One region of the Psychrobacillus sp. FSL W7-1493 genome, then DNA from elsewhere that is predicted to be linked to it. Evidence: a T-box and tRNA genes for the amino acid it is inferred to sense, from the RefSeq annotation. Region 1 holds a T-box; the other holds one or more tRNA genes.
The links. The T-box of region 1 lies ahead of tyrS (tyrosine--tRNA ligase). A T-box ahead of a tRNA ligase gene usually reads a tRNA of that ligase, here a tRNA-Tyr.

Region 1 (15,417 bases):
GCTTCTTCATGAATGATTTTAAATTCATAGCCAGTCTTTTCTTCATTAATTGAAATCTCTAGAAGATCTCCTTCTTTAGCGTCAATTGTAAACTTTTCTTTTAAAATAACTAGCTTGTCCGATTTATCATTCTTACCAAAAAGAATAACAAAAAAATCGTCGAAATGATCAAGTATATATTTTTTCGCTTCCATGTATTCTAACCCCCTTTTTTAAAAAGCTTATGTATTTAAAAATAATAAGAATTTATTTTATTTATTTTCAGAGTAAAGTTCCTAAATCTTATTCTATACTATATACTTACTTATTTTCACCTATTTTGTCTACTATTTATATAAACTTTTTAAAACGTTCATAATTCCACCTTTTTAATGAAACAGAAGAAATTTTTTCTATTTTACTTAGATATTTATTACATTTTATAAAAAGTTGACTAAGACATTATAAATTAGACGTTTTTTGACAAAAAAAGTTACTTCTCAATAGTATGAGAAGTAACTTAAAAATTATACGAATTTAATCATTTTATAATTTTTCTTTCCTCTTCTAATAATCATAAATTCATCTTCTAGTCTATCCTCTTGCCCTACAACATAACCAATTTCTGTAATTCTCTCTCCATTGATCGAGATAGCACCATTCGTTACATCTTCACGAGCCTGTCTTTTAGATGGAGACACTGTCGCTTCCACTATAAAGTCAACTATGTTTTTATCCTCTTTTTCCATTTCCACGGTTGGAACATCCTTAAAAGCATCTTTCATTTCACTTGCTGTAAGTGCTTTTAAGTTTCCACTAAATAGCGCCTGAGAAATTCTCACTGCTTGGTCTAATGATTCTTGACCATGTACTAGGCGAGTCATTTCTTCTGCAAGTGTTATTTGGGCTTTACGTAAGTGCGGCTCATTTTGCACGGTTTCTTCTAATGCTTCAATTTCAGCTCTCTCTAGGAAAGTGAAAATCTTCAAGTATTTAATCACATCTGCATCGGCTGTATTAATCCAGAATTGGTAAAACTCATACGGTGAAGTTTTTTGAGCATCTAACCACACAGCGCCAGAGGCAGATTTACCGAACTTCGTACCATCCGCTTTCGTAACCAAAGGAATTGTAATACCAAATGCCTTTGTTTCTTCTTCATGTGTTTTACGAATCATTTCTAAACCAGTCGTAATATTCCCCCATTGATCGGATCCACCTACTTGAACACGGCAGCCATAATGATTGAATAAATGGTTGAAGTCGATACCTTGGATTAATGTGTAGGTAAACTCTGTGAATGAAAGTCCTGAATCTAAACGTGAAGCAATAGAATCTTTCCCAAGCATGTAATTGATATTAATAAGTTTTCCGTAGTCTCTTAAAAATTCAATAACAGACATTGGTCCAATCCAGTCCCGATTGTTTACCATCTGTGCTCCATTTTCAGATTGAAAATCAAAGATTCGTTCCATCTGCTTTTTAATCCCTTGGACATTTAAATCAATTTGATCAGTAGTTTGCAGCTGTCTTTCCTCCGAACGACCGGAAGGATCTCCAATCATTCCGGTAGCTCCTCCTACTAAAAGAATTGGACGATGTCCGTGCATTTGAAATCTACGAAGTGTTAGGAGTGGAACGATGTGTCCAATGTGCATACTGTCTGCAGTTGGGTCAACTCCACAATATAGAGAGATTTTTTCAGTAGATAGTAGTTTATCCATTCCTTCTGCATCCGTTTGTTGATACAAAAGACCTCTCCATTGTAGGTCTTCAATTAATGAGTTTGTCATTTTGTTTCCTCCTTTTATTGGATTGAGCAATACCAAACAAATTGCCTATAAACAAAAAAGTCCCTACATGATAAAAATCATGCAGGGACGCTTAGTCATTAGCGCGGTACCACCCAGCTTGAAGGATCAATCCTTCCGCTTTTTCACATGTAACGTTGTGAAAACGTATAACTCCAAGCCTGTAATTCGCTTTTATACACTGACTAACTTTCACCGACCGTTAGCTCTCTAAACAGTATGTATAATCACTACTTCGGACTTTTCTTCGTTAAATGATATACCTATTTTACCTAATTTGTTTCGGATGTCAATAAGTATCGTCTAACATATTGGACTATGATATAATATTCATGATTTGGAGGTCGAGAAATAAATGAATAAATGGATGGAGAAATTCCACTTATATAAAGAGAAAGTAGATGCCTGGCAATCAACCAAGTGGGCAAGAAGGTTACGTATATCTTCAAGTGTCGTATGGAATTTATGCTTAATATTTTTAGTAGTCGGCCTCATACTTGGAGCATTTGCTACAGCTGTGGGAGCAGGCTATTTCACTTCTTTAATAAAGGATGAACCTTTAAGAAAGAAAGAAGAAATGCGAGCAGCCGTGTTTAATTATGAAGAGACTTCTGAAATTTACTTTGCAGGGGATGTCTACCTTGGGAAGCTAAGAACAGATTTGGAAAGAACTGAAACAGATCTTGCGAATGTCTCCCCTTATGTCATTGATGCAGTGTTAGCTACGGAGGACGAATACTTTAAAGTCCATAACGGGATTGTTCCTAAAGCCATCTTCAGAGGTCTATTACAGGATATGACGAACTCAGATACTCAAACGGGCGGTTCTACATTAACCCAACAGCTAATTAAAAATCAAATCCTTACTAATGAAGTTTCTTATGAACGAAAAGCTAAGGAAATTCTTTTAGCAATGCGACTTGAGGAGTTTATGAGCAAGGACGAAATTTTAGAGGCATATCTTAATATTATACCGTATGGTAGAAATGCAAACGGTCGTAATATCGCTGGAATCGAAACTGCAGCACAGGGAATTTTTAATGTAAAGGCTAAAGACCTGACTCTCCCACAGGCTGCTTACATTGCGGGTATTCCACAAGCCCCTTTTAAATACACCCCTTTTAGTAATGGTGGAGTATTAAAAGAAGGCGACTCGTTAAAGCATGGTATCGATCGCATGAAAGTCGTATTATATCGGATGAAAGAAACCGGATATATAACAGAAGCGGAATACCAAGCATCCGTTAACTATGATATTACAAAAGACTTTAGACAAAAGGAAACATTGCCAGAGGAAAAATATCCATGGCTTACCTTTGAAATTGAAAAGAGAGTTAGAGATATTTTAAGTGTGCAGCTAGCTCAAAAGGATGGAATCGATTTAGAGGCATTGGCTAACGATGATCCTCTAATTGAAAAGTATAATATTATGGCACAGCGTGCTGCTAGTACAGGCGGGTATCGTATTCATACTACTATTAACAAAGATATGTATGAAAAAATGCTTCAGGTAAGAGATGCATTTGAATCTTATGGACATACTTATACTAATATTAGTGTTAAGGATCCTATTACTGGAGAAACAATCACAAAGGATTTCCCTGTACAAGTTGGAAGTATGCTAATAGAAAATGGAACTGGCCGTATTCTCTCGTTCTTAGGTGGTCGAGATTATAATGTAGAGCAATATAATCATGCTACTCAGGCAGTACGCTCCATGGGTTCTACGATTAAGCCATTGGTAGTTTATGCTCCAGCTATTGAATATGGTGTAATTGGAGCAGGAAGTCCTCTTGCAGATGTTAAATTTAATATAAATGATAATGGAAACAAATGGGAGCCTTCTAACTATACAACGGAACAAGAGCTTGGAATTATTTCCGCTCGACAAGCAGTAACCACTTCTCAAAACTTATCGACCATTAGACTTTACGATCAAATAAAAGACAAAAAGCCAACTGATTTCATGATGAAAATGGGCTTTGAAAGCATCGAAGAAGATGAATATGCTAACCTTGCACTTTCGATTGGAGGCATGAGAAAAGGTGCTTCTTTAGAAGAAAATACAAATGCATACGGAACTTTTGCGAATAATGGTCAATTTGTTGATGCATATATGATTGAGAAAATTGTAGACGTGGAAGGCAATGTTGTTTATCAGCATCAAGTAGAGCCTGTCGATGTATTTAGCCCGCAAACAGCATATATTATGACTGATATTTTAAGAGATGTTATGACACAGGGTACTGCTAAACTGGCAAGCTCTCGTTTAAAATTCCAATCTGACTTTGGAGCGAAGACTGGTACAACACAAGGACATAGTGATTCATGGTTAGTAGGCTACAATCCAAATGTTTCATTGGGTGTTTGGCTTGGTTATGACGAGCAAAAGCTAACATTATTCCATATGAACAATCGTTATGGGCACCCAAGTGTACGTATTAATACACTTTGGTCGAACATGATGAATGCAATGTATGACATTAACCCTGAGCTAATAGATGCACCAAATGCTTTCCAAGCGCCTGAAGGAGTCGTTTCAAGATCATTCTGTGGTATTTCTGGTCTAGCACCTTCTACTGCTTGTGAGCAGGCAGGTCTTGTAAAATCTGACTTATTTAATGCGAAGGTTATGCTTCCTACGCAGGCAGATGATAGTCTAGTATCCTCATCTTATGTAGTCATCAACGGTAGTAAATATCGATCATTGGATTCTACTCCAAGCGAATTTGTTACAGCGGGTGGTCACGGAGTAAGTGAGGACTTCATCAAACGAATGCTTGGTCGATTTGGTGGAGATGCGAGTAAGCTATTCCCGAACGACTCAACATTTGCTAGCAATGTAGTATCAGAAAAGGTATTTGAGGCAGACGGTACGCCACCTGCTCCAGTAACTACCTCTTTGACAGGTAATACAATGACATGGACGAAATCGGCTTCTAGTGATGTAGTCGGATATCGAGTATATCAAGTCGTTAATGGTAACAGAGTGCTAATGGCGACTAAGAAAGAGGCAGAAAATTATAGCTATCAAATCACTTCTCCAGGACAATATGTAGTAGTAACAGTTGATATTACCGGATTACAGTCTGGTGCTTCCAACATAGCTACCATTAATGCTCCAGAACCTGTAATACCAGTTCTTCCCCCGGAGGAACCGGTAGAAGAAGTGCCTGAACAGCCTGTCCCAGGTGATGGTAATGGCGGTGGCGGTGAGGTAATCATTACACCTCCAGTCGAGCCTACCCCACCACCGGAAGAAGAATCTACACCATAAAATAAAAAACGTGAAATCGTATGGACGCCAAAGGTCCTCATCGATTTCACGTTTTTTCTATAAGCTTTTACTTAAGACAGGTTGTGTAAAATCCTAGACTACAAAAAATATCCTTTCCAAAATCAGGTATTATATAATAAAGAAGCTTAGGAGGAATACGATGAAAAGATTAAATTTAATTAAATTTATAGAGGATGATTTTAGTTATTATTTCAGCCTTGTATCTAATGAATCTTGTGGTTTTAATGAGTCCCATATCGAGTATTACATTCAAAAACGAACGAAATGAAATAAAACTCCGTTTAATTTTTAGAGAGTTATTATTTTGTTTCTTCTTCATCTATTTTAGTATTTGTAAATGCTGGTTTTATAAATGGAGAAATAGTTAAATCATTTACGGATGTCGCATTATTTTTTTGCTTAATCTCAAAATATTTATCGACAAGTCTTCGTGCTATAGGCGTAGCAAAATTTGTTTTGTATGATGATTCCAACGAAGCGTGTGGGATAACGAGGGCGTATGCTATTTCAGGATTTTCATACGGTGCAAAACCGATATGTGTTAAGTTTACAGTATTAAATGTTTGCCACATTTCTGTATCAAAGTAACTAGATTGAGCAGTACCTGTTTTTCCTCCCCCTGTAAACGAGGCATTCCCAAAGGCTTTATTCGCCGTACCTCTGCTACTAAAGTATACAAGTCTCATCCCCTGACGAACACGTTCGATTTCCTCGCGTGTATTATCTACTGTATTTAATATAGTTGGCGTAATTTCTTTTACTAAGTTACCAAGTTGGACGCCATCTTCAGAAGGTTCTCTAATTTCTTTCACAACATGTGGTTGAATTCTATTACCACCATTAGCAAGCGTTGAAACAAATTGAGCTAATTGCAATGTAGTGTAAGTATCATACTGTCCAATACTTAAATCTAGTAGCTTACCATCTTCAAATCCATCTGGAACCCTATTCACTTCTCCTGGCAAATCAATCTCCGTTAATGCTCCGAGTCCAAGTTGAGCATAACCACTCCTCATTTTAAGAAAGGCATCTTTCCCAAAATTAATAGGTTGGTTTGGTCTATAAGTACTTCCAGCAATACCATATGCAGTTTTAAACATATATACATTAGAAGAGAGCTCTAGAGCTTGTAAATCATTGATTCGTATACTTCCGGAGCGGTTAAATACAGAACTTTTTGGTTGAGATCCCTTAATTAGGATAGGTTCATCCACTAACGAGCCCCCGATTGGATATACTCCCTCCCGATAACCTGTAAGTATAGTACCTGGCTTCACAGTGGATCCAACTTCGTATGCATTAGTAAATGTGCCGAATGCGTAGTCATAAACTTCTTTTGCACCTGTTTTCTCATTTTTCCCAAGCCGCTTACCTACTAATGAAAGTATTTCACCGGTATAAGGATCTATCATAATAAAATAAATATTTTGCAGATATTGACTTCCACTGTTTTTACTAAATTTCAGTAGTTCTTCAGTTAATATTTCCTCATGCGCCAATTGAACTTCACTGTCCATTGTTAATACTAAGTCTCTCCCAGGTTTTCCTTCATAAACTGTCTGAGTATCGACAACTCTTCCTTTCCCATCCGTTATATTTTTAACGACACTTTTTTGACCTTGGAGCACTTCCTCATATTGTTGTTCAATATAACTTGTACCTACACGGTCATTTCGAGAATAACCTCTAGATAGGAAATAATCTAATCGTTCTTTTGGAATACCTGTTTTTGGCAATGTAGTTGAACCTAATATAGCTAGTGAAGAAGTTTTTACTCTTCTCCAATCGGTTGTCGTATTAACCCCCTCTAATTCACCCAGTCTTTCTGAAACCCGAGCAAATTCTTCAACAGTAACCTCTTCTTTTATGTCATCTCCTTTAATAATCTGAGGAGTTAATGCATATCCTGCTGCCATTTCTCGATAAATTGCAATTATTTCTAATTCTTCTGGAGTAAAAGAATTTAACTGTTCATCCATAATTCTACTTCTAACCAAACGGTCGATCGCTCTATTTTGTTCTTTTTTTTCTATTTCTTTATCTGTTTCTATTTCTTTTCGTTCTTCTTCTGATACCAATTCTTGTGCTTCTTTTGGATATTTTTTTAGCCAGAAATCTTGTAAATCACTCTTGGTAATATTGTTTGGTTTCTTTTCTATCAATGCACTTAATTTTTCTGCAATTATATACATATCTTTCGACTTCGTTGTTTGCATTTTTGTATACGTTATAGCTCGTAGCGGAAGATTATCAACCAATATTCTTCCTTCTCTATCAAATATTCGGCCACGGGGTACACCGGTATTTATCCGGACTTCTTCAGCCTTTTCTAAATCACTTGTATAGTCTTCTCCTTTAACGATTTGTATGTATCCTAGTCTTAGTATTAGCATTGTAAAAAGTAAAAATATCGAGAAAAACAATACATTCATACGAAAAGTAATAGTTTTTCGTTGTTTAGATTTCGTGCTTTTTGCATGTTTGTTGGAGGTCTTTCGCATGGGAGCACCTTCTTTATATAATAATTCTCTTATTTAGAATTTCTGAGGAAACAAGCATTATTCCAGTTTTTATTACGATATTCCTAGGCTAATTTTTAAGACCCTAGTAACAATACAAACCAAACCACCTATATAAGGGATTAACTTCAATAACTTAAAAAGATATTTCTGAGTTTCTTTTGTAGTTTATAAAAATTGAGCCATAATATTTTAATTTATTGGTTTATTATACCATTTATATTACTTTGTTTGACAAAATATCTATTTTTAACCTCTTTAGCAAGGTTATTGATAAAAATTAATACTGGTTGAGCTATAACCCATTCCCCTTCCCTACTTGCGTAGTAGTGATGTAAGAAAACAGACTGACTTTATAATTTAAGTAAAAAAACGTGAAATCGTTTTTCCCGATTTCACGTTTCCTTAAATGTTAGAATAGTTATGTCCAAATTTCTTTACTAATCTTCCATCGTAGATAAATCACCAGTTGGAAGCTGTAATTCCCATGCCTTTAATACTCGGCGCATAATTTTACCGCTTCTAGTTTTAGGTAGCTTATCCTTAAACTCAATTTCTCTAGGAGCAGCATGAGCGGCAAGACCCTTCTTCACAAATTGCTGAATGTCTGCAATGAGCTCATCAGAAGGCTCATACCCTTCATTTAAAGCAACAAATGCTTTAATAATCTCTCCACGGACTGGATCTGGCTTTCCTATTACTCCTGCCTCAAGAATTGCAGGATGCTCTAACAATTTACTTTCTACTTCAAATGGACCTACACGCTCACCTGAGGTCATAATTACGTCGTCTACTCTTCCTTGAAACCAGAAATAACCATCATCATCCATATAGGCAGAGTCTCCCGAGAAGTACCATTCATCATTGATAAAATAGGATTCAAACTTTTCTTGATTTTTCCAAACCTGACGCATCATAGATGGCCATCCTTTTTTGATGGCAAGGTTACCCATTGTGAATGGCGGGACCTCTACTCCATTGTTATCAATAATTGCAGCCTTAATGCCTGGCAATGGTTTTCCCATGGAACCGGGCTTAATCGGAAGGCAGCCATAGTTACAAATCATTTGAGCGCCTGTTTCAGTCATCCACCAAGTATCATGAATTCGTTTATTGAATACCTGCATCCCCCACTTAATAACCTCAGGGTTAAGTGGCTCACCAACTGATAATACATGACGCAGGGAGGTTAGATCATATTTCTTCACGATGCCATCCCCAGCACCCATTAGCATACGAAAAGCAGTTGGAGCACTGTACCAGACAGTAACCTTGTATTCTTCTATTGCTTTATACCAAGCATCAGGCGAGAAACGCCCACCTAAGATCAGAGAAGTTGTTCCAGCCAGCCAAGGTCCAAATATTCCATAGGAAGTTCCAGTAACCCATCCTGGGTCTGCCGTACACCAATATATATCATCTTCTCTTATATCCATAACCCATTTCATGGACTGATAGTGTTGTACCATCGCGTAATGAACATGTAATATTCCTTTAGGCTTACCAGTAGAGCCAGAAGTATAATGTAGTATAAGTCCATCTTCTTTATCTACCCATTCTATTTCAAACTCATCAGAGGCATTGTTTAACGCCTTATTAAAGTCTACAAATTTATCATCCTCTTGAATATTGTCTCCCACTAAAAAAACAGTTTCCAAATCTGGTAGACGGTCTAAAGGTATTCTTCCTAGCAATTCAGGTGTAGTCACAATTGCCTTCGCTTCGCTGTCGAGCAAACGATCATACACTGCCCCTTCCATAAAGGCTTCAAACAATGGACCAACAATTGCGCCCATTTTTACTGCCCCTAGCAAAGCAAAATATAATTCCGGAGATCTTGGCATAAAAATAAATAGGCGGTCCCCTTTTGCTAAATTAGAGTGCTCTTTGTAAACGTTTGCAGCTTTGTCTGTCCAGGTTTTCATGTTAGCAAATGTATATGACTCCTTGCGATCAACATCTTGATAATATAAGGCTACCTTGTCCTTAATATCTGATGCTGCATGACGGTCAATCGCTTCGTATGCCATATTCACCTTGCCTGTCTCATACCAGGAAAAAGACTTTTCAGCTTCCTCCCATTGAAAATCCTGAGCAGTTTTCTCATAGTCCTTTAATTGATACTCCTCTTGTACTACTGGTAACGCTTCGATTTTCATCCCAATTCACCCTTTCTAAATATACTCTCTTATATTCTACAATACTCTCATAAAGTAATGCTAATGTTTTAACTTTTTTGAATGTTTTGTTACATAACTGAAGTAATCGCTTTCTTTCTAAAAAATCATGTATAATAGTGGCAACTGTAACTAAATTATAGGTGGTGAATATGTGGAACATAAAAAAGTATTTTATTCGATAGAGAAAGAGACAAAGCATGGTCCAATTACTATTGAAGGACCCGTAGCATCTGAAGAATTAGCCAAGTTGACTTTCCATGAGGATTTAATAGCATTTCGAAATCCTCAACAACAACATAAGGCAATTATCGAAATTGCAAAGTTACCAGAGGGTAGGATTATCATTGTTAGAGAAAAGGACATGATTGTCGGATACTGTACGTTTCTTCATCCAGACCCACTAGAACGTTGGTCCCAAGGGAACATGGAAAACTTAATAGAATTAGGGGCTATTGAAGTTATTCCAAAATACCGTGGAACTGGAGTCGGAAAAGAATTACTCAGAGTCTCTATGATGGACGATGCGATGGAAGATTATATAACGATTACAACTGAATATTATTGGCATTGGGATTTAAAAGGAACCGGTTTAAATGTATGGGAGTACCGAAAGATGATGGAAAAAATGATGATGGCTGGTGGCCTTGAATATTTTGCAACAGATGATCCAGAGATCAGCTCCCATCCAGCCAATTGTTTGATGGCCAAAATCGGTAGCCGTGTGGACAATGAATCCATCCAGCAATTTGATCAATTACGCTTTATGAATCGCTTCATGTATTAAGGAAGATGTTTTAAATTTCTCACAAAGGGGTTTGGTTTTATGCTTGTAGAAGAAATCATGAATACATCAGTACCTACTTTAACACCGTCACATACTATAAATGATGCTTTAAAAGTCTTAAAGGAGAAACGTATTAGGCACATACCAATTGTTAATAAGGAACGTGAAGTTTTAGGGGTGGTAACAGACCGTGACTTAAAGGAAGCAACTCCCTCCTCTCTACAGGATAGAAAAGATGCGGAAATTTTAGATTTACCATTAGAAAAAATTATGACTAAGAACCCTATTACTGGGCACCCTCTTGATTTTGTCGAAGAAACAGCTAGTATTTTCTACGATAATCGTATAGGTTGCCTACCTATAGTGAGTCAAGGAAAGCTAGTCGGCATGATTACAGAATCTGATCTTCTCTATAAATTTATCGAGCTGACAGGTGTGCATCAGCCGGGATCTCAGATGGAAATACGGGTACCCAACCGACCAGGCGTCTTATTTGAAATATCTAAAGTAATTTATGAGCAAAAAGTGAATTTACTTAGCGTCTTAGTATATCCCGATAAAAATGATAGTGAATACAAGATTCTCGTTCTACGTGTCAAAACGATGAATCCTCTCAAATTGGTTCAAGCAGTAAGAGATGCCGGCTTTGAGGTTTTATGGCCAAGCCAGCCGGGATTGAATGTATGAAAAAGAATGCTGTTTTTATCTTCTCAGAAAATCAGCTTGGTTATAAATTTTCAGAAACTCATCCCTTTAACCAAAAACGCCTGACACTTACTGTTGACCTTTTAATGGAAATGAATTCACTATCACCTTCGGATATTGTGGCACCCCGTATAGCAACAGATGAAGAACTATGTTTAGTGCATGACCCTAGTTACATTGATATTGTTAAAAAAGCTAGTCAAGAGACAGAGAGTACCTCCAAATATGAGAGTTATGGGATTGGAACGGAAGATACCCCAATTTTCCCCCAAATGCATGAAGCAAGTGCCAGCTTAGTTGGAGGCACACTTACTGCTGTAGACTATGTAATGGAGGGAAAATCCAATCACGCGGTAAACTTAGGTGGTGGACTGCATCATGGTTTTAAAGGCAGAGCCTCTGGATTTTGTGTCTATAATGACAGTTCCGTTGCGATTAAATATATGCAGGAAAAGTATAATGCTCGTGTACTTTACATAGACACGGATGCTCATCACGGTGATGGCGTGCAATGGAGCTTCTATGACGACCCTAATGTTTGTACTGTTTCTATTCACGAAACCGGAAGATATCTTTTCCCTGGAACCGGAAATATTACCGAAAGAGGAACTGGTGAAGGCTATGGAACTTCTTTTAATTTCCCCATCGATGCCTTTACAGAGGATGATTCTTTTCTGGATATTTATCGGACAAGCTTAACGGAGATTGTCGAATGGTTTAAGCCTGATGTTATTTTAAGTCAAAATGGTGCCGATGCTCATTATTTTGACCCCCTCACGCACTTGTATGGAACGATGAATATCTATAGAGAAATACCTAAACTTGCCCACGAGCTAGCACATAAGTATTGTGAAGGTCGTTGGATAGCGGTTGGTGGTGGTGGATATGATATTTGGAGAGTCGTCCCAAGGGCTTGGTCTTTACTTTGGATGGAGATGAATGACATTCCATCGCCAACTGGGAATCTTCCAAAGGCCTGGCTCGATAGATGGAGCGCAGAGTCACCTATTCCCTTTATCCCAACGTGGATGGATCCAAATCCACTCTATGAGCCTATTCCTAGAAAGCTAGAGATAACGGAAAAGAACAAGCAAATGCTAGATAAAGCTTTGTATCAGCTGCGAAGTCAAAAGTCATACAAAAAGCTAGACTAATAATTTATCATAAAAAAACAGGGTGGTTATTAACTCCACTCTGTTTTTATTTCTCTGCATTATTTAAAATGGCAAAGAACTCTTCCCCACCCTTCATCTCGTAGTTTTTCTCTGAACTGATAACATAAAGGGAACTCCTCTTTGAATCAAGGAACATCGCATAGCCTGTATTTAGTGTGATGTTAATTCGATAATCATGATCAGCAGTTGATTCGGCTGGTATAAATTTTGCATTCTTAAAAATCTTTATGAGATCGTGCTGTCTTTCTAATGGAATTTCAACTTCTTCAAATATATTTTCTCTTTCTACATCAATACTATGAACATTTAAGAATTGGTTATCTAAATTAAAGTTTGCATTTTCTAATATGTCTGTCGCAGAGTACTCCTGGTTGCCCATTCCAAATCTCATAAAAATTATACCTATAGTTACGACAATAACCGCTATCCATGCAATTTTCTTCACAGAACGCCTTCTCTCTATACTTTTTAGAAGTCATAATCTTATTAATGAATACTCAAGAAGGATTTTTATAAATTAGCATCTTACATATTTTCTTTTAAAACCAAGTCTATCCCTATCTATTTCTTTTTGTATATTGCTATATGCATCCAGAAGGCTACTTTTTTTCTTATGCTGATTTATTTCTATTGTTCCTATTGATTTAGCAGTTTCTATAGCCTTTTCATGAAGCGGCAAATAGGAAACACCCACGGTGTAAATAAAATTATTCATAGAGGATTTAACTCGCTCTGGCGAATCATGTATGCTTTTACTCACAATATCCAGCATATTAGATATCTTACTCTTAGAAAATTCCTCATCTTTTCTATTTCCTAATAGCCAACAATAACAGCTCCAACCAGCTGACCTTGTTAACTCTTCATCACATGCAATCCATTGATCGGCAACGTCTTGCGCAAGATCAGACTCGGACAATGTAACGGCTACAACGTAATCAGACAGCATATAAAAATATGCCCCCTTTACCCAACGCTCAAAATCAGACACCTTCATAGCTTTAGGATCTGCAATAATTCCTGCGAAGTACATCGCATCGTAATTCCCTGTCGCATAAAGCTCCTCCGCTAACTCCTGATTAATTTTAATCTTCTTTGCAATTGGCTTCATTGCCCCTGTAGCTACCCCAAAAAGCGGTTCCCGGGCACCATTAGAAAGGTATATTTTTTTAGTCCGTTCCTTACCTAACGCTTCAAGCTCCTGCATTACCGTTTCAATATTCATGATTAGCTACTCCCCCACTTTATATTTTTGACATACGCTTATTTCTAACATTCATTTCATCTTAAAAATAATAGATTTCTAATTTATAGAGATTAAATTATAATAAGCTGTAAGAAAAAGTAATTTTTAACTACTGTGTTAAATATAATTTCGTAAGATTCATAGCTAATACTATTAAAGATTGCCGAGAAAAGAGGTATACATTTGGGTTTTACCATTTTATTGTTTATCGGTTTGTTATTCTTTGTTATCTGTTTTATCGTAGGTGCTTTCTATTGGTATAGTGATAGAGGAAATAAATTTTAAAATTCGCAAAGACTTTTACTATCACTCTTTTGCACCCAAGCAAATAAGAGCATCTTACCTGATCATCTTCGCATACTTTGCCCAACTTAGATGTTTCTAGACCTCTGCGTAAATATACCGATTACTATGATAATCGTACCATTAAGTACAAACAAAAAACTAAAAAATACCATAAGCATCCCAGTTGCAAACCCACCAGGGTCAAAGGGACTCACACTTGCATATGTAACAAAAAAAACTAAAGGCGTTAAAAGTAAGACAATTATTCCAGCCCAGATTCTTTTCCTTTTATTTTTTCCAGCAATTTTGAATGCCATCAAGTTTGTTATACCCAAGACAATGAAGAATATTAAAAGAATTATAATCCCTATCTGAACCAACTCCTTTTTACCTAAATAATACCATATTTTATTTATTAATGATTTTTTATTTAAGGAGTCCAATAATATGAAGACTTGGAAGTGTAAAACCACTAACCAATTTTTTGATTACTTGGATTTTCACGACTGCGTAATATCGTACAACTTTTATTATGTGAATACATCTGTGTAAGAAGTAACAAAAAAATGAGGTGATATTATGGGATTTATGTTCAATAAGATAACACTTTTTAGCATAAGCTTTATATCAATTTGTTTAATAGTAATTGGATTTATATTACAAACCATCCTTATCCCTTTACAAGATATCGATCTTATAAGTAATAATGAACTATTGGAATATCAAAAAGAATATGCAATAAATTTTCCCTTAGGAACAGGACTACTCCATTTAGGTCAGTATCTTATGGTTTTAGTTATAATTCTATTCATTATTAAGTTTATAAAATTAAAAAGTAATAATCAAAAATCAGATGTATAACTATCCAACTAAAATATTTGTTCTTCAACTAACGCGTCCTTTATCAAAATATGGCCATCATTTCGGTTGTCTGTCTGTTGTTATGTCCAAAACAATAAGTGTGTTGTTTAACTTGTGTTCAGCAATCGGGCTCAATTCTCGAACTATGAATTGTGCTATTTCAACAATAGGGCCATTTAGTTTGATATGAATAATCTTATTCCAATAAAAAAAGGGGAGAAACTTTGATCAATGTTGGTAGAATTAAGAAATATTAATGAAGATAATTACGAGGAGTGTTTGAATTTACGTTCATCGGTTACCAATGATGACTTTGTAGATTCTGTAGCGTGGTCTTTAGCGGAGGCGTGGGTGTTTTACGATGCTTCTCGTCCCTTTGCGATTTATGCCGGTGATGTTATGGTGGGCTATGTTCTAATGTATATTGGCGAAAATAACCCTCAAATCATTAATTTCATGATAGATAGAGATTTTCAAAAACAGGGTTATGGGGTGGCTGCCGCTAAGCTTTGCGTTGAATACCTGTGTAAAGAGTGCAACGCAAGTAAAATTTCTTTACCAGTTGAACGTGAAA
Region 2 (15,417 bases), 1.1 Mb from region 1:
CGCCAATTATAACTATATTCTCGGGTTTAATCTTCGGTGCAAATTCACGTATGTTCACTAAATCCTTGTGACCTAAGCCTATGCTTACGGCTAATGGCATACCATGAATATTTCCCGATGGAGAAGTTTCAGCAGTGTTTAAGTCCGCATGAGCATCGTACCAGATAACCCCTAGATTTTCATAATGATCAGAAAGACCTGCTAATGTACCGATAGCTATACTATGATCTCCACCTAGGACAAGTGGGAAATCCCCTGCCTCTACAACCGCATGCACTTTATTGGCAAGAGCTGTATTAGCTTCAATCACCTGCTCTAAATTTCTTAAGGTAGTAGATGATTCTTTTTTTCTAGTCTGACTGATTAAAATATCCCCTTCATCCTTCACCGTATGACCAAGGTCAGTTAAGCGTTCCACTACTCCAGCATAACGAATTGCACTTGGTCCCATATCTACCCCGCGTCTATTTTGGCCAAGATCCATGGGAACGCCTATAATTGTTAGATTTAATTTATTCATTATTTTATACCCCCTTTAGTTCATACACTTATTGTAATTCCTTAAAGGCAGTTGGCTCAACTCAGCATTTTCATGTATATTTATTCATTAATAATTGAAGATATTTTTTTGCTTCTGCCCATTCTTCATTTACAATCGAATATAAAACCGCGTTTCTGACGGTCCCGTTGGATCTCACACGTTCGTTCCTTAACACACCTTCCTTGATGCCCCCAATTCTTTCAATAGCTCGCTGTGACGGTAAGTTTAACTCGTCGGTTTTAAACTGCACACGAATCATCCCCAACGCCTCAAAGCAATGCTGGAGCATCAAGAACTTACAGGTCGTATTTACATGAGTTCTCTGAAAAGCTTTCCCGTAAAAAGTAGAACCAATTTCACAAGCACGGTTAACTTGATCTATCCCGTAAATCCTAGTCGTACCCATTATTTTCTTGGTATCTGTATGTTCCACTACATAAACAATTGCGGTTTGTTGACCTTGCATTTGATCAATTCCTGCCTGCAGCCAATCTCCTAGCTGTTCTTCACTTTCTACCCTATGTAACATATATTCAAATACGCTAGGCTCATACAGCTCCCACAGTAACGGTATATCGCTTTTCGTTAACAATCTTAACGTAACATCCCCTAGGATTAAGCTTTCCATTTCTCTCACAACCTCTTCTCTTTTTCTATTTATATCGGAATGTAGAAGTTATTTTGTTATATATCTAAATACAAAAAAACTCTTTTCAATTGAATGAAAAGAGTACAGTATACACACATTAGAATTAAAATGGAGCCTAGCGGGATCGAACCGCTGACCTCCTGCGTGCAAGGCAGGCGCTCTCCCAGCTGAGCTAAGGCCCCATAATAGATAATAGAAAATGGCTGGGGTACCTGGATTCGAACCAGGGCATGACGGAATCAAAATCCGTTGCCTTACCGCTTGGCTATACCCCAAAAACTGGTGGAGGGGGACGGATTCGAACCGCCGAACCCTAAGGAGCGGATTTACAGTCCGCCGCGTTTAGCCACTTCGCTACCCCTCCAGGCTATTATAAAAACTTTAAACTTTATGGTGGAGGATGACGGGCTCGAACCGCCGACCCTCTGCTTGTAAGGCAGATGCTCTCCCAGCTGAGCTAATCCTCCAAAACAGTAATCCTCTTTAAAAACCGGACAATTAATAGTTTAGCATAAGTATTACTTCAAAACAAGCATTTTTTTATGTACATTCTCTACTTTTATGTAAAATAGAAAAGCTTCCAACCGGATTTGAACCGGTGACCTCTTCCTTACCATGGAAGCACTCTACCTACTGAGCTATGGAAGCATAAAAATGGCTCCGAAGGTAGGACTCGAACCTACGACCAATCGGTTAACAGCCGATTGCTCTACCACTGAGCTACTTCGGAACGTTCTTATTATTTAAAGTACAAATATAATTATAACAAGTATACTTTAAATTTCAAGCTTAATTTAGGTATTTTTCCAATGAAATATTCAAGGTTCCAACATATAGAAGTTACCATCTTTTTGAATGATATTCTCTATATTTTATTTCATAGAAGATGCTTCACCATATTATATTGTCCATTTTTATTTAGAAATATGCGTAGAAGAATTTTTTATTTAGAGTTTTTTTAATCTATTTTTTAATTCTTATTTATAGCCAAAAATTTAAGCTATTAATAGAACAGTGAAATTTAATATTGCTTTTTTATGTTTAAAGTAGAGTTGGTTTTCGCTCTAGACGTAAGCTTTCCGCGGGGAGTCGCCGTCTGCCTCTCCAATCAATAGAGTAATTAATGTTAGTATTTTATAGGTAGTGCATTCTATATAAAATTCAACGCTCATTAAAAGATTTAATTATTGCTAGGAGAGTGCTTTTAAAGTAGACGAATGGTACGAGCAGGAATCACAGCTGTCACAGAGTTTAAACGCCTTTTTGATCAGGCTCACGTAATTATTACTCGTAACTCTTTCCTTGCCCTATTCATAACATGCTTAAGTATTTTTGTAATTTCTGGGGAGAGATTGCCTTCTAAACAAAAAAACACCAGCCACAGTCGTTCAGTTCCTCGAACTCTTTGCCCCTCCGGCTTCTCGCTCACTTCCTTAGGGAGAGAATGCCTTCGGCTTTTTTTTGATACAGGACAAAACAAAAAAGCCGCCACCGATTACTCGGTGACGACTTCCTTTAGTTGCCCAGCGACGTCCTACTCTTGCAGGGGCGACCCTCCAACTACCATCCGCGGCTGCGAAACCAGATGGGCGGCAGATTTCTTCGTCAGCCGCAGTCGTTCGGTTCTCGCGTATGCCATACGCTCCGAGCCTCTCTTCTTTGCTTCCTCGAACTCTTTGCCCCTCCGGCTTCTCGCTCACTTCCTTAGGGAGAGAGTGCCTTCGGCTTTTTTTTTGAAACAAAAAAGCCGCCACCGATTACTCGGTAACGACTTTCTTTGGTGCCCAGCGACGTCCTACTCTTGCAGGGGGAGACCCCCAACTACCATCGGCGCTGAAGAGCTTAACTTCCGTGTTCGGTATGGGAACGGGTGTGACCTCTTCGCCATCATCACTAGACTTTTGAGTTGTTCACTCAAAACTGGATAAAAGACATCATTAATCGAAACAAACCATTTGGTTAAGTCCTCGATCGATTAGTATTCGTCAGCTGCACGTGTCGCCACGCTTCCACCCCGAACCTATCTACCTCATCGTCTTTGAGGGATCTTACTTACTTGCGTAATGGGAAATCTCATCTTGAGGGGGGCTTCGTGCTTAGATGCTTTCAGCACTTATCCCGTCCACACATAGCTACCCAGCGATGCCCTTGGCAGAACAACTGGTACACCAGCGGTGTGTCCATCCCGGTCCTCTCGTACTAAGGACAGCTCCTCTCAAATTTCCTACGCCCACGACGGATAGGGACCGAACTGTCTCACGACGTTCTGAACCCAGCTCGCGTACCGCTTTAATGGGCGAACAGCCCAACCCTTGGGACCGACTACAGCCCCAGGATGCGATGAGCCGACATCGAGGTGCCAAACCTCCCCGTCGATGTGGACTCTTGGGGGAGATAAGCCTGTTATCCCCGGGGTAGCTTTTATCCGTTGAGCGATGGCCCTTCCATGCGGAACCACCGGATCACTAAGCCCGTCTTTCGACCCTGCTCGACTTGTAGGTCTCGCAGTCAAGCTCCCTTCTGCCTTTACACTCTTCGAATGATTTCCAACCATTCTGAGGGAACCTTTGGGCGCCTCCGTTACACTTTAGGAGGCGACCGCCCCAGTCAAACTGCCCGCCTGACACTGTCTCCTACCCGGGTTACGGGTATGGGTTAGAATTTCAATACAACCAGGGTAGTATCCCACCGACGCCTCCTCCGAAGCTGGCGCTCCGGGCTCTAAGGCTCCTACCTATCCTGTACAAGTTGCACCAAAATTCAATATCAAGCTACAGTAAAGCTCCACGGGGTCTTTCCGTCCTGTCGCGGGTAACCTGCATCTTCACAGGTACTATAATTTCACCGAGTCTCTCGTTGAGACAGTGCCCAGATCGTTACGCCTTTCGTGCGGGTCGGAACTTACCCGACAAGGAATTTCGCTACCTTAGGACCGTTATAGTTACGGCCGCCGTTTACTGGGGCTTCAATTCGCACCTTCGCTTGCGCTAAGCACTCCTCTTAACCTTCCAGCACCGGGCAGGCGTCAGCCCCTATACTTCACCTTACGGTTTTGCAGAGACCTGTGTTTTTGCTAAACAGTCGCCTGGGCCTATTCACTGCGGCTCTTCTAGGCTATTCACCCAAAAGAGCACCCCTTCTCCCGAAGTTACGGGGTCATTTTGCCGAGTTCCTTAACGAGAGTTCTCTCGCTCACCTTAGGATTCTCTCCTCGACTACCTGTGTCGGTTTGCGGTACGGGCACCTCCCACCTCGTTAGAGGCTTTTCTTGGCAGTGTGAAATCAGGAACTCCGGACATACGTCCTTGCCATCACAGCTCAATGTTACAGAGTGCGGATTTGCCTACACTCACACCTCACTGCTTGGACGTGCATAACCAACAGCACGCTTACCCTATCCTACTGCGTCCCCCCATCACTCAAACGGTGGGGTGGTGGTACAGGAATATCAACCTGTTGTCCATCGTCTACGCCTATCGGCCTCGACTTAGGTCCCGACTAACCCTGAGCGGACGAGCCTTCCTCAGGAAACCTTAGTCATACGGTGGATGGGATTCTCACCCATCTTTCGCTACTCATACCGGCATTCTCACTTCTAAGCGCTCCACCAGTCCTTCCGGTCTGACTTCAACGCCCTTAGAACGCTCTCCTACCACTGATACCAAAGGTATCAATCCACAGCTTCGGTGATTTGTTTAGCCCCGATACATTTTCGGCGCAGCGTCACTCGACCAGTGAGCTATTACGCACTCTTTAAATGATGGCTGCTTCTAAGCCAACATCCTGGTTGTCTAAGCAACGCCACATCCTTTTCCACTTAACAAATACTTTGGGACCTTAGCTGGTGGTCTGGGCTGTTTCCCTCTTGACTACGGATCTTATCACTCGCAGTCTGACTCCCAAACATAAATCATTGGCATTCGGAGTTTGTCTGAATTCGGTAACCCGGGATGGGCCCCTAGTCCAAACAGTGCTCTACCTCCAAGATTCTAACGTTTGAGGCTAGCCCTAAAGCTATTTCGGAGAGAACCAGCTATCTCCAGGTTCGATTGGAATTTCTCCGCTACCCACACCTCATCCCCGCACTTTTCAACGTGCGTGGGTTCGGACCTCCAGTAAGTGTTACCTCACCTTCATCCTGGACATGGGTAGATCACCTGGTTTCGGGTCTACGACCACATACTCATTCGCCCTATTCAGACTCGCTTTCGCTGCGGCTCCGTCTTCTCAACTTAACCTCGCATGTAATCGTAACTCGCCGGTTCATTCTACAAAAGGCACGCCATCACCCGTTAACGGGCTTTGACTATTTGTAGGCACACGGTTTCAGGGTCTATTTCACTCCCCTTCCGGGGTGCTTTTCACCTTTCCCTCACGGTACTGGTTCACTATCGGTCACTAGGTAGTATTTAGCCTTGGGAGATGGTCCTCCCGGATTCCGACGGAATTTCACGTGTTCCGCCGTACTCAGGATACACTCTGGAGGGAATGAACTTTTGACTACGGGGCTTTTACCCTATCCTGCGGACCTTTCCAGGTCGCTTCGTCTAGCTCATTCTTTTGTAACTCCGTATAGAGTGTCCTACAACCCCAAGAGGCAAGCCTCTTGGTTTGGGCTCTTCCCGTTTCGCTCGCCGCTACTCAGGGAATCGAATTTTCTTTCTCTTCCTCCAGGTACTTAGATGTTTCAGTTCCCTGGGTGTGTCTCAGATGCGCTATGTATTCACGCAAATGTACTGCCCCATTACGGGCAGTGGGTTTCCCCATTCGGAAATCTTCGGATCGAAGCTCACTTACAGCTCCCCGAAGCATATCGGTGTTAGTGCCGTCCTTCATCGACTCCTAGTGCCAAGGCATCCACCGTGCGCCCTTATTAACTTAACCTAAAAGTTAAAAGTACTACACTTGCAATCACGTAAGTGATCACAATTTGAATATCTTGCGTTTGTTTCTTTTTTTGATGTCGTTTTATCCAGTTTTCAAAGAACAAGTTAAAAAGCTTTAAATGCTCATATAGAATGAACATTCAAAACTGAACTGCAAAACGTTAAGATACAGATAAAAATCTGTATTCCGAATATATCCTTAGAAAGGAGGTGATCCAGCCGCACCTTCCGATACGGCTACCTTGTTACGACTTCACCCCAATCATCTGTCCCACCTTCGGCGGCTGGCTCCCAAAAGGGTTACCCCACCGACTTCGGGTGTTACAAACTCTCGTGGTGTGACGGGCGGTGTGTACAAGGCCCGGGAACGTATTCACCGTGGCATGCTGATCCACGATTACTAGCGATTCCGGCTTCATGTAGGCGAGTTGCAGCCTACAATCCGAACTGAGAACGGTTTTATGGGATTTGCTCACCCTCGCGGGGTTGCGACCCTCTGTACCGTCCATTGTAGCACGTGTGTAGCCCAGGTCATAAGGGGCATGATGATTTGACGTCATCCCCACCTTCCTCCGGTTTATCACCGGCAGTCACCTTAGAGTGCCCAACTGAATGCTGGCAACTAAGATCAAGGGTTGCGCTCGTTGCGGGACTTAACCCAACATCTCACGACACGAGCTGACGACAACCATGCACCACCTGTCACCGCTGTCCCCGAAGGGAAAAGCCTATCTCTAGGCCGGTCAGCGGGATGTCAAGACCTGGTAAGGTTCTTCGCGTTGCTTCGAATTAAACCACATGCTCCACCGCTTGTGCGGGCCCCCGTCAATTCCTTTGAGTTTCAGTCTTGCGACCGTACTCCCCAGGCGGAGTGCTTAATGCGTTAGCTGCAGCACTAAGGGGCGGAAACCCCCTAACACTTAGCACTCATCGTTTACGGCGTGGACTACCAGGGTATCTAATCCTGTTTGCTCCCCACGCTTTCGCGCCTCAGCGTCAGTTACAGACCAGAAAGCCGCCTTCGCCACTGGTGTTCCTCCAAATCTCTACGCATTTCACCGCTACACTTGGAATTCCGCTTTCCTCTTCTGTACTCAAGTCCCCCAGTTTCCAATGACCCTCCACGGTTGAGCCGTGGGCTTTCACATCAGACTTAAAGGACCGCCTGCGCGCGCTTTACGCCCAATAATTCCGGACAACGCTTGCCACCTACGTATTACCGCGGCTGCTGGCACGTAGTTAGCCGTGGCTTTCTAATGAGGTACCGTCAAGGTACGAGCAGTTACTCTCGTACTTGTTCTTCCCTCACAACAGAGTTTTACGATCCGAAAACCTTCTTCACTCACGCGGCGTTGCTCCATCAGACTTTCGTCCATTGTGGAAGATTCCCTACTGCTGCCTCCCGTAGGAGTCTGGGCCGTGTCTCAGTCCCAGTGTGGCCGATCACCCTCTCAGGTCGGCTACGCATCGTCGCCTTGGTGAGCCGTTACCTCACCAACTAGCTAATGCGCCGCGGGCCCATCCTGTAGTGACAGCCGAAACCGTCTTTTAACATTTCCTCATGTGAGGGAATGGATTATTCGGTATTAGCCCCGGTTTCCCGGAGTTATCCCAATCTACAGGGCAGGTTGCCCACGTGTTACTCACCCGTCCGCCGCTAAATCAGAAGAAGCAAGCTTCTTCATCATCCGCTCGACTTGCATGTATTAGGCACGCCGCCAGCGTTCGTCCTGAGCCAGGATCAAACTCTCCATAATAGAGAACTTAAAAAGCTCATTTTGTTTTGCTGGCATCATCATTAAATGATGTCAAAAATTGTTTTGCGTCAATCAAGCCGAAGCTTGTTGATGCTGTTTGTCTTAACGTTTTGCATGTTCAGTTTTCAATGTTCATATAATGTATTTTGTCGTTTTGTTTTAGCGACCTTTGTATCTTAACATCGTTTTAACATGAATGTCAACACTTAATCATAAAATTTATTAAAACAAATTGAAAAGGTGTGTGTTTCCTTGAAAACAAAGCTCTTAATAACCATCACTTCTATACTGTTATTCTTGCTGTTACTCTTCGCGCCCAATACTTATTCTACACTTCTTCCCGTGTTCCAAGTAACCGAAAAACCAAGTGTTATATCGAAGGGAACCTATGGGAATACGGTAACTATCGACCTATCATTTGGTAGAGAGGATGTAGAAACCCTAGTAGAAGGTTTGAAAGCTCCTTATCCTCATTTTTTCATTAGCATTGAATGGATTGAGCGATCTGAGCCCATTATTAAAATTATGCAGGATAAAAAAATTCCTATTAGTCTGCTGGGTAAAGAAGGCTTGCTGTATGTAGAGGACCGGAGTCTATTTAAAAAAGAAATAGCTAGATTTGAAGCGGCTATTGGTGTGAAGCCAGATTGGTTTCGGACTTCTGATTACGAGTTCCCTGTTGAACTTCAAAAGGATGCCTGGAAGGAGGAAGTAAATCTTTTAGGCTCTACTTTAGTTTTAGGAAATTCTGTGCCTAAGCTTACGAAGGGAGATATACTTACAGTTCCGCTCCACCAAGAAGAAAGAATCGATACAATCCAGCTTGCAAAATATTTAAGATCACAACCTTTTGTTAGTATTGAACAAAATATATTTAATATGAAAATGAAAACCAAAAGTTATCCGGAATAGCGTAGAATTCAACTATTCTTCTATAATAAAAACTGCTCCGACTAATAGTCAGAGCAGTTTTCTTATTTAACCTTTGCCGTAGCTTCTCTTCTCGCTTTTCTACGCGCTTCTAGTTTTAATCGGTCTTCATCAGATTTAGCGTTATATTTTGGCAAAGCTAATAACTGATATGCATTAACCGCTAAAATTGGGAACAACAATAAAGTAACCCAGCTATCGACGTTATCCGCATTTACCATTAAGACAGGAAGCCACTCTAATGTTGAAATTACAATCATAAAGAACAATGCAGAGATTAACACGTGTTTTTTTGTTTTATTTGCTTTAATAAGCGCCACCACTACTCCTGTTCCGATTAGAACGACTAACAAGAAAGCATATAGCCATACTTGCGAAGTAGTATCCGCGTTTGGACGGAAACGGAACATTATTAAATCAAATATGACAAATGCAATGATTAATAACTGTACCCAATTCCATAAAGTTAGGGTTCTAAATATATTTACACCCATTTGGTGAATCGTTAAATATGCGAAAAATCCCATTTGAGTAATAACACTTACGGTAAAGCCCATTACTACCATAAAAGCAAAGGCAGCAAGAAACTCACTCCATTGGCCTGCTTCAAAGTATTTAGCAAAGGCATCATCCCAACGGATAAATAGACCTAAAACTCCTGTTATTAAACCACCGATGAGCATGGAATTGATAAAAAATTTAAACCAATTTCGTATTGTCACAGCTAGGTTGCCTCCATCTACTCTATTTCATCCTTCAATTGTAACAACGATTTGTCAAAAAATCTATTTCTTCATAATATCAATACATATTTCCGTACTAATTGTGAACAATAATTGAAAAGGATGGTGAGGAATCAATGAAGTATTTCGCCCTGATTTTATTAAGTATTGGGTTACTAGCTGGTTGTAGTGACTCTTCTAGTACTCCTTCATATGAAGAAAACAAAAAGATGTTAATCGATGCTTTACAGACAGAGGATGGTAAAAAAGCTATTCGAACTCTTTTAGAGGATCCTAAGTTTCAAGAAATGCTTGTAATAGACAGTGAGCAAGTAAAAAAGTCAGTAGAACAGACAATGCTTTCGAAGGAAGCAGAGGAGTTCTGGAAAGAAATTTACCAGGATCCTAAATTCTCTGAGACCATGGCTAAGAGCATGAAGAAGCAACAAGAAGACTTAATGAAAAGCATGATGAAGGATCCAGAGTATCTGAAAGACTTAGAGACATTCTTTAGCTCAGACGAAATGAAAAAAGAATTAGAAAAAACATTGAAATCGAGTGATATGAGAAAAGAAATTCAAAAGGTTGTGGAAGAAACTATACAAAGTCCGTCCCTCCAAGCAAAATGGCAGAAGCTAGTGGAAGAAGCCGGTGCTTCTAAAGAAGAAGGTGGCTCTAAAGAAGAGGGAGGTAAAAAAGAAGAAGAAAAATAGGCCGCTCCTCTATGGAAACGGCCTTTTCTTTATGCTTTTTCTATTACTTTTTCAGCTATTTCTAAGTATAGCTTCCCAGTATCATGCGTTTCGCCGTATACAGAAGGAGCAAAGTCAATGTCGTTCCAGTCAGGCTGACCTAATGGAATTTGGCCAAGAAGCTCTGTACGAAGTTCATCCGCAAGTTTTGGTCCTCCGCCTTTTCCAAAAACAAATTCCTTTTCGCCTGTAGATTTAGATTCATACCAGGACATATTTTCAATAACACCTAGAATCTCATGGTCCGTCTGTAATGCCATTGCACCTGCACGCGCTGCTACAAACGCAGCTGTAGGGTGAGGAGTGGTTACAACTATCTCTTTAGAAGCCGGTAGCATTTGGTGTATGTCTAACGCGACGTCACCAGTTCCCGGTGGTAAATCTAGTAGCAAGAAATCTAACTCTCCCCACTCTACGTCTTTAAAGAATTGGTCTAGCACTTTCCCTAGCATTGGTCCACGCCAAACTACTGGAGTATTGTTCTCTACGAAAAATCCCATGGATATTACTTTTACGCCTTTGCGTTCCACTGGAATTATTCGATCCTCTTTAATCTGTGGTACGTCTTTAACACCCATCATATCAGGCACACTGAAGCCGTAAATATCTGCATCTACTAATGCAACTTTTTTACCTAATCTTGCAAGAGCAACAGCTAAGTTTACGGACACTGTAGATTTACCTACTCCACCTTTACCCGATGCAATTGAGATGATTTTTACTTTACTGTTTGGAGAAAGAATATCTTCGCTATCGCTTTCTTTCCCTTTTCCTCTGAACTGCTCCAATACTTCTTTAGGAAGCTCCTCAAAACGAATACCTACAGTATTTGCACCAGCGTTTTTTAACACCTCAACCACTTTTGTTTGTAATTGCATCTGCTCCGCAGAATTGATCTTAGCGATTGCAAGCTTAACGCTAACATGATTCTTTTCTTCTTTTATTGAAACTTGAGAGATACCATTCGTTTCTTCAAGCGTTCTATGTAAAAACGGATCGTTTAATTCCCCAAGTAATGTACGAACTTGATTCTCATTAATCATTGTGTAGACACTCCCCTTTAGTTAACTATTCGCAATATAGTATACCATATACGAGTGTCTACCATCCCATCAACGGCTCAATAAATGCTTTCCTCTACAAATACACCAATCCCTTTGGCAATTGCATTTACCATATCGTTTTGATATTTGTCTGATGTTAGCAATTCTCTTTCCTCCGTATTGCTTATAAACCCTGTCTCTACTAATACCGCCGGGGCTTTCGCTTTCTTTAAAATGTATACTTGTTTAATAGCTAGTGCTTCTCTTTCTGTATTCCCAATGTTAGTTCTTATAGAAGATTGAATAGACTTAGCCAATAACTGGCCGCCTTCATGTCCTTCCGCATGATAGAAAACCTGTGCTCCTCTCCATCTCTCCTCTGGCACAGCATTAACGTGCATACTGATTACCATATCTGGCTCAGAGTTATTCATTATTTCCTCGCGGAGCAAAAGGTCAGCTCGTTTTCTAGCTCTTGTAGTTGGAAAATCCTCATCTGGTGAATGTTCAGCTACAGCGTCTCCTTCTTTAGTTCTTGTCATAACAACGGTTGCCCCTTGAGACTTCAATAACTTCTCTAGTTTAAGAGACATAGCTAATGTAATATCTCTTTCCACTATTTCTCCGTAACTAGCGCCGCCATCCATACCACCATGGCCTGGATCAATCACAATCTTTACCCCACTCAAAGGCTCTGGTAGGAAGAAACCAATATCACTTGCTCTCGTACTGTACGTTACAGCTAATAGAGTGACAAAAAATAAAACCCCAATTGTTAACCATTTCTTCAGATTAATCGCCCCTTTTTCACTCATTATACGTACGAGGGACAAAGAGTATGATTAGATTCTAGGCTTCATTTTAGAACTTATCCAAAACGAGGGAACAGATAAAACTGTAATAATAGATATGATAAAAAACACGACAGCTCCAGCTCCTATGTTGTCTAAGAGTATGCCTCCCAAACTAGGGGCAATTATTCTACCTATAGACTTAACTCCGGTTAGAGCGAAGTAAGTTCCTTTCTCATGATCCTCGCACATACTGTCTATATGTATATCTACCATTGTAAATACGAGCACCTCTCCAGCAGTGAAGATTATCATTGCTCCAATCAAAACAATAATATTAGGACTTTGGCCAAATATTAATAACCCTAAGGATAACATCCCACTTCCTATCATTAGAGAAGTAGTCGTGCTAATCCGCTCACCAAGCTTATAAACAAAATATTGAATGACAAGAACCGTAATAGCATTCGTAGTGATCAACCATGCAAAATATTGTACAGCAAGCTCAGCGTCAAACGTCCTTCCAAGATATTGGCTGAAGGTCGAATCAAACTGACTGTATCCAAAGGTTACAAAAATAAGAGCTAGTACAAAAATGCTAAACGCATAATCTTTTTTAAATACATAAAATGATTGAAAAATAGATGATTTACTTGCACTAGCCACTGGCTTCACCATTGGATACTTCTTAAACAACACTAAAATTGTAATAATGTTGATTAAAAAGATAAAACCTACTCCAAAGAATATATTCTCTAGTCCAAAACGCTGAAAATAGACAGAAGTAAGGGGTGCTACAGCAGCAGATATATTAATCAAGAAATATCGGATATTAAAAATTAGTCTTCTATTCTCTGGTTCCGTATAAAGACTCAACAGAACACGATAGGTCGGCTCTACAATCGATTGACTCATTCCAAGAACAATTGCAAAAATGATAAATCCTGCGTATTGATCTATAAATGGAAAATATATATAGCAAGCAAGATACCCAGCTAAACCGGTAATGATTACTTTATTTTTTGGAAACTTGTCAATATAAGGACCAATAAAAAAACTCATAATAAGACCTGAAAACGCAAGGGTGGAAAGTATAGCTCCAATTTGCACACCCGTATATTCAAACTCATTCAATAAAAATAAAGTAAGATAGGGAATAACTAAAAATGTTCCAAATCTCGCTAAGAAAATGCTCACCAAAATGGTGGAGGTAACAACATTAAATTTTTTTCTCATTTCAACCCTGCTTCTCTCTATTTTTCGTATTCATATAAGCAAACTTGCTTGTCGCCCAAGATTATTTCTTTTGCTAGTCTCATACCTGTCTTCTCTGCTACCTTCCTAGATGCTAGGTTTCCCTTCTGAACAAGCGATATAAATCTATCTTCTCCTAGCTGACTCAACCCTCTTTCTAACAAAGATCTTGCCGCTTCACTTGCATAACCATTTCCCCAATGCTCTCTAGCAATCCAATAACCAACTTCTAGTTCTTCTCTACCCTCTATCACCTGTGGGACAATTCCCGCATGCCCAATAGGTACTCCATCCGTTTTACGGACGAGTAGCTTTAATCCATATTCCTTGTTTAGCTCATAATGTTGAAATATCCATAGTAAGAAATTTACCGATTCCTTCCGATTTCTTGGCTTTCCACTCCCTATAAATCTCATCATTTTCTCATCCGACAGCATCGAATATAGAAACTTAAAGTCATCCTCTGTATAAGAACGGAATATTAATCGTTCAGATGAAAACACTTCCCCACCTCCAATATGTATAATTGCTAACTTAATATACACCTTCGCAATTTATGCTACAATCACTATTTCGGTAGAAGATAAATTATTCTTAATAATTTGTTATTAAATAATAATTTCCCAGGTAATAAATTTTTCCATTGCGATAAAAAGGTAGATTGAGGTGCCGAAGACCCAATCTACCTTTCTTGTTAACCTATTTTTTTTACTAAGTAATATTGTTTACTATCCTTCGTAGGAAAATCATCCACGATCCCAATTTCTTCGTAACCAAATTTTTTATAAAAATTCGGCGCTTGAAAGCTAAAGGTATCTAATTGTATAAGCTTACAGCTATGTTCTATCGCATATTCTTCTATCCTTGTTAGCAGCTCTTTACCGTGACCCTGCCCTCTCAATGAGTCATCCACCCATAGAAAGTCTATATGGAGGTGGTACCAAAAAACTGTCCCTGTAATTCCTCCGAGAATTTTTTGATTTTCATTACGCAATATGTAACTGATCTGTTGTTTCGGGTGCTTCACTTCTTCGGGAACATTAGCCATATTATGCTCAATAACCTTTTGTCGTATATAATCACTATCCGCCTGATTCCATTGCTTTAAAATTTCCATACCAACATCCTCCTCGCCACATTCTTTGTTCCATTTTAACTTATATAAATTACCTAGTCTTTTTTTTAAATAAAACAACTCCTTAGAAATAAAATATTACAAGATTTCGCCGGAGCTATTTCACGAGCATCTGACTCTACTGTGTTGTGGTCAGTATATAAACAAATATTTTTTTGTCTCTAATTTATAATCTACATCTTTAAACTCTTAGCATTCGTCCATACCTGCCCACTGCGCTAACCTTTATTTTTCCACGAAAAAACCCTCTCCCAAATTGGGAAAGGGTTGTAAATTCGATATTAACGTTTTGAGAACTGAGGTGCACGACGAGCGCCTTTAAGTCCTGGTTTTTTACGTTCTTTCATACGTGGGTCACGTGTTAAGAATCCTGCTGATTTTAAAGCTGGACGGAAATCAGGATCTACTGTAAGTAGTGCACGTGCAATACCGTGACGGATTGCTCCTGCTTGACCTGTGAATCCACCACCATTAACGTTTACATGAACATCGTAGCTACCTAAAGTTTGAGTAGTTACTAATGGTTGTTTAATGATTTCACGTAAAGTTTCGTATGGTACGTAATCTTCTACGTCACGTTTGTTGATAACGATTTTTCCTTCGCCTGGTACTAAACGTACGCGTGCTACTGAGCTTTTACGGCGACCAGTGCCGATATATTGAACTTGTGCCAAGTGTATGTCCTCCTCTTAATTATTATCCGCGAAGCTCAAATGCTTCTGGTTGTTGTGCTGCATGTGGATGTTCTGCTCCAGCGTAAACGTGAAGTTTTCCGAACATTTGACGACCTAAAGTGTTTTTAGGAAGCATTCCTTTGATCGCTAATTCGATCATTTTTGTTGGGTACTTAGTACGCATTTCTAAAGCAGTACGTTGTTTAAGTCCACCAGCAAATTGAGTGTGACGGTAGTAAATTTTGTCGTTTAACTTGTTCCCAGTTAAATGAATTTTTTCTGC

Region 2: it encodes a tRNA-Tyr, which carries the amino acid that the T-box ahead of tyrS (tyrosine--tRNA ligase) is inferred to sense. The anticodon was not compared.

Annotation. Positions count from the first base shown of each region.
Region 1 is NZ_JBBOSB010000001.1:1,373,519-1,388,935, reverse strand. It holds gene MKX96_RS07070 (hypothetical protein) at 1-194, opposite strand, end outside; gene tyrS (tyrosine--tRNA ligase) at 507-1,772, opposite strand; T-box leader at 1,853-2,047, opposite strand; gene MKX96_RS07060 (transglycosylase domain-containing protein) at 2,146-5,067, shown strand; gene MKX96_RS07055 (peptidoglycan D,D-transpeptidase FtsI family protein) at 5,388-7,589, opposite strand; gene acsA (acetate--CoA ligase) at 8,048-9,766, opposite strand; gene MKX96_RS07045 (GNAT family N-acetyltransferase) at 9,939-10,571, shown strand; gene MKX96_RS07040 (acetoin utilization AcuB family protein) at 10,611-11,258, shown strand; gene MKX96_RS07035 (acetoin utilization protein AcuC) at 11,228-12,430, shown strand; gene MKX96_RS07030 (hypothetical protein) at 12,477-12,896, opposite strand; gene MKX96_RS07025 (DNA alkylation repair protein) at 12,969-13,676, opposite strand; gene MKX96_RS07020 (hypothetical protein) at 14,069-14,302, opposite strand; gene MKX96_RS07015 (GNAT family N-acetyltransferase) at 15,075-15,417, shown strand, end outside.
Region 2 is NZ_JBBOSB010000001.1:224,464-239,880, reverse strand. It holds gene rocF (arginase) at 1-520, opposite strand, end outside; gene MKX96_RS01255 (GNAT family N-acetyltransferase) at 591-1,169, opposite strand; tRNA gene MKX96_RS01250 (tRNA-Ala) at 1,300-1,372, opposite strand; tRNA gene MKX96_RS01245 (tRNA-Gln) at 1,391-1,465, opposite strand; tRNA gene MKX96_RS01240 (tRNA-Tyr) at 1,471-1,554, opposite strand; tRNA gene MKX96_RS01235 (tRNA-Val) at 1,582-1,657, opposite strand; tRNA gene MKX96_RS01230 (tRNA-Thr) at 1,766-1,838, opposite strand; tRNA gene MKX96_RS01225 (tRNA-Asn) at 1,846-1,920, opposite strand; rRNA gene rrf (5S ribosomal RNA) at 2,973-3,088, opposite strand; rRNA gene MKX96_RS01215 (23S ribosomal RNA) at 3,146-6,074, opposite strand; rRNA gene MKX96_RS01210 (16S ribosomal RNA) at 6,280-7,833, opposite strand; gene MKX96_RS01205 (hypothetical protein) at 8,086-8,745, shown strand; gene MKX96_RS01200 (KinB-signaling pathway activation protein) at 8,808-9,485, opposite strand; gene gerD (spore germination lipoprotein GerD) at 9,623-10,198, shown strand; gene MKX96_RS01190 (Mrp/NBP35 family ATP-binding protein) at 10,228-11,280, opposite strand; gene MKX96_RS01185 (N-acetylmuramoyl-L-alanine amidase) at 11,358-12,071, opposite strand; gene MKX96_RS01180 (MFS transporter) at 12,123-13,307, opposite strand; gene MKX96_RS01175 (GNAT family N-acetyltransferase) at 13,325-13,828, opposite strand; gene MKX96_RS01170 (GNAT family N-acetyltransferase) at 14,020-14,442, opposite strand; gene rpsI (30S ribosomal protein S9) at 14,742-15,134, opposite strand; gene rplM (50S ribosomal protein L13) at 15,157-15,417, opposite strand, start outside.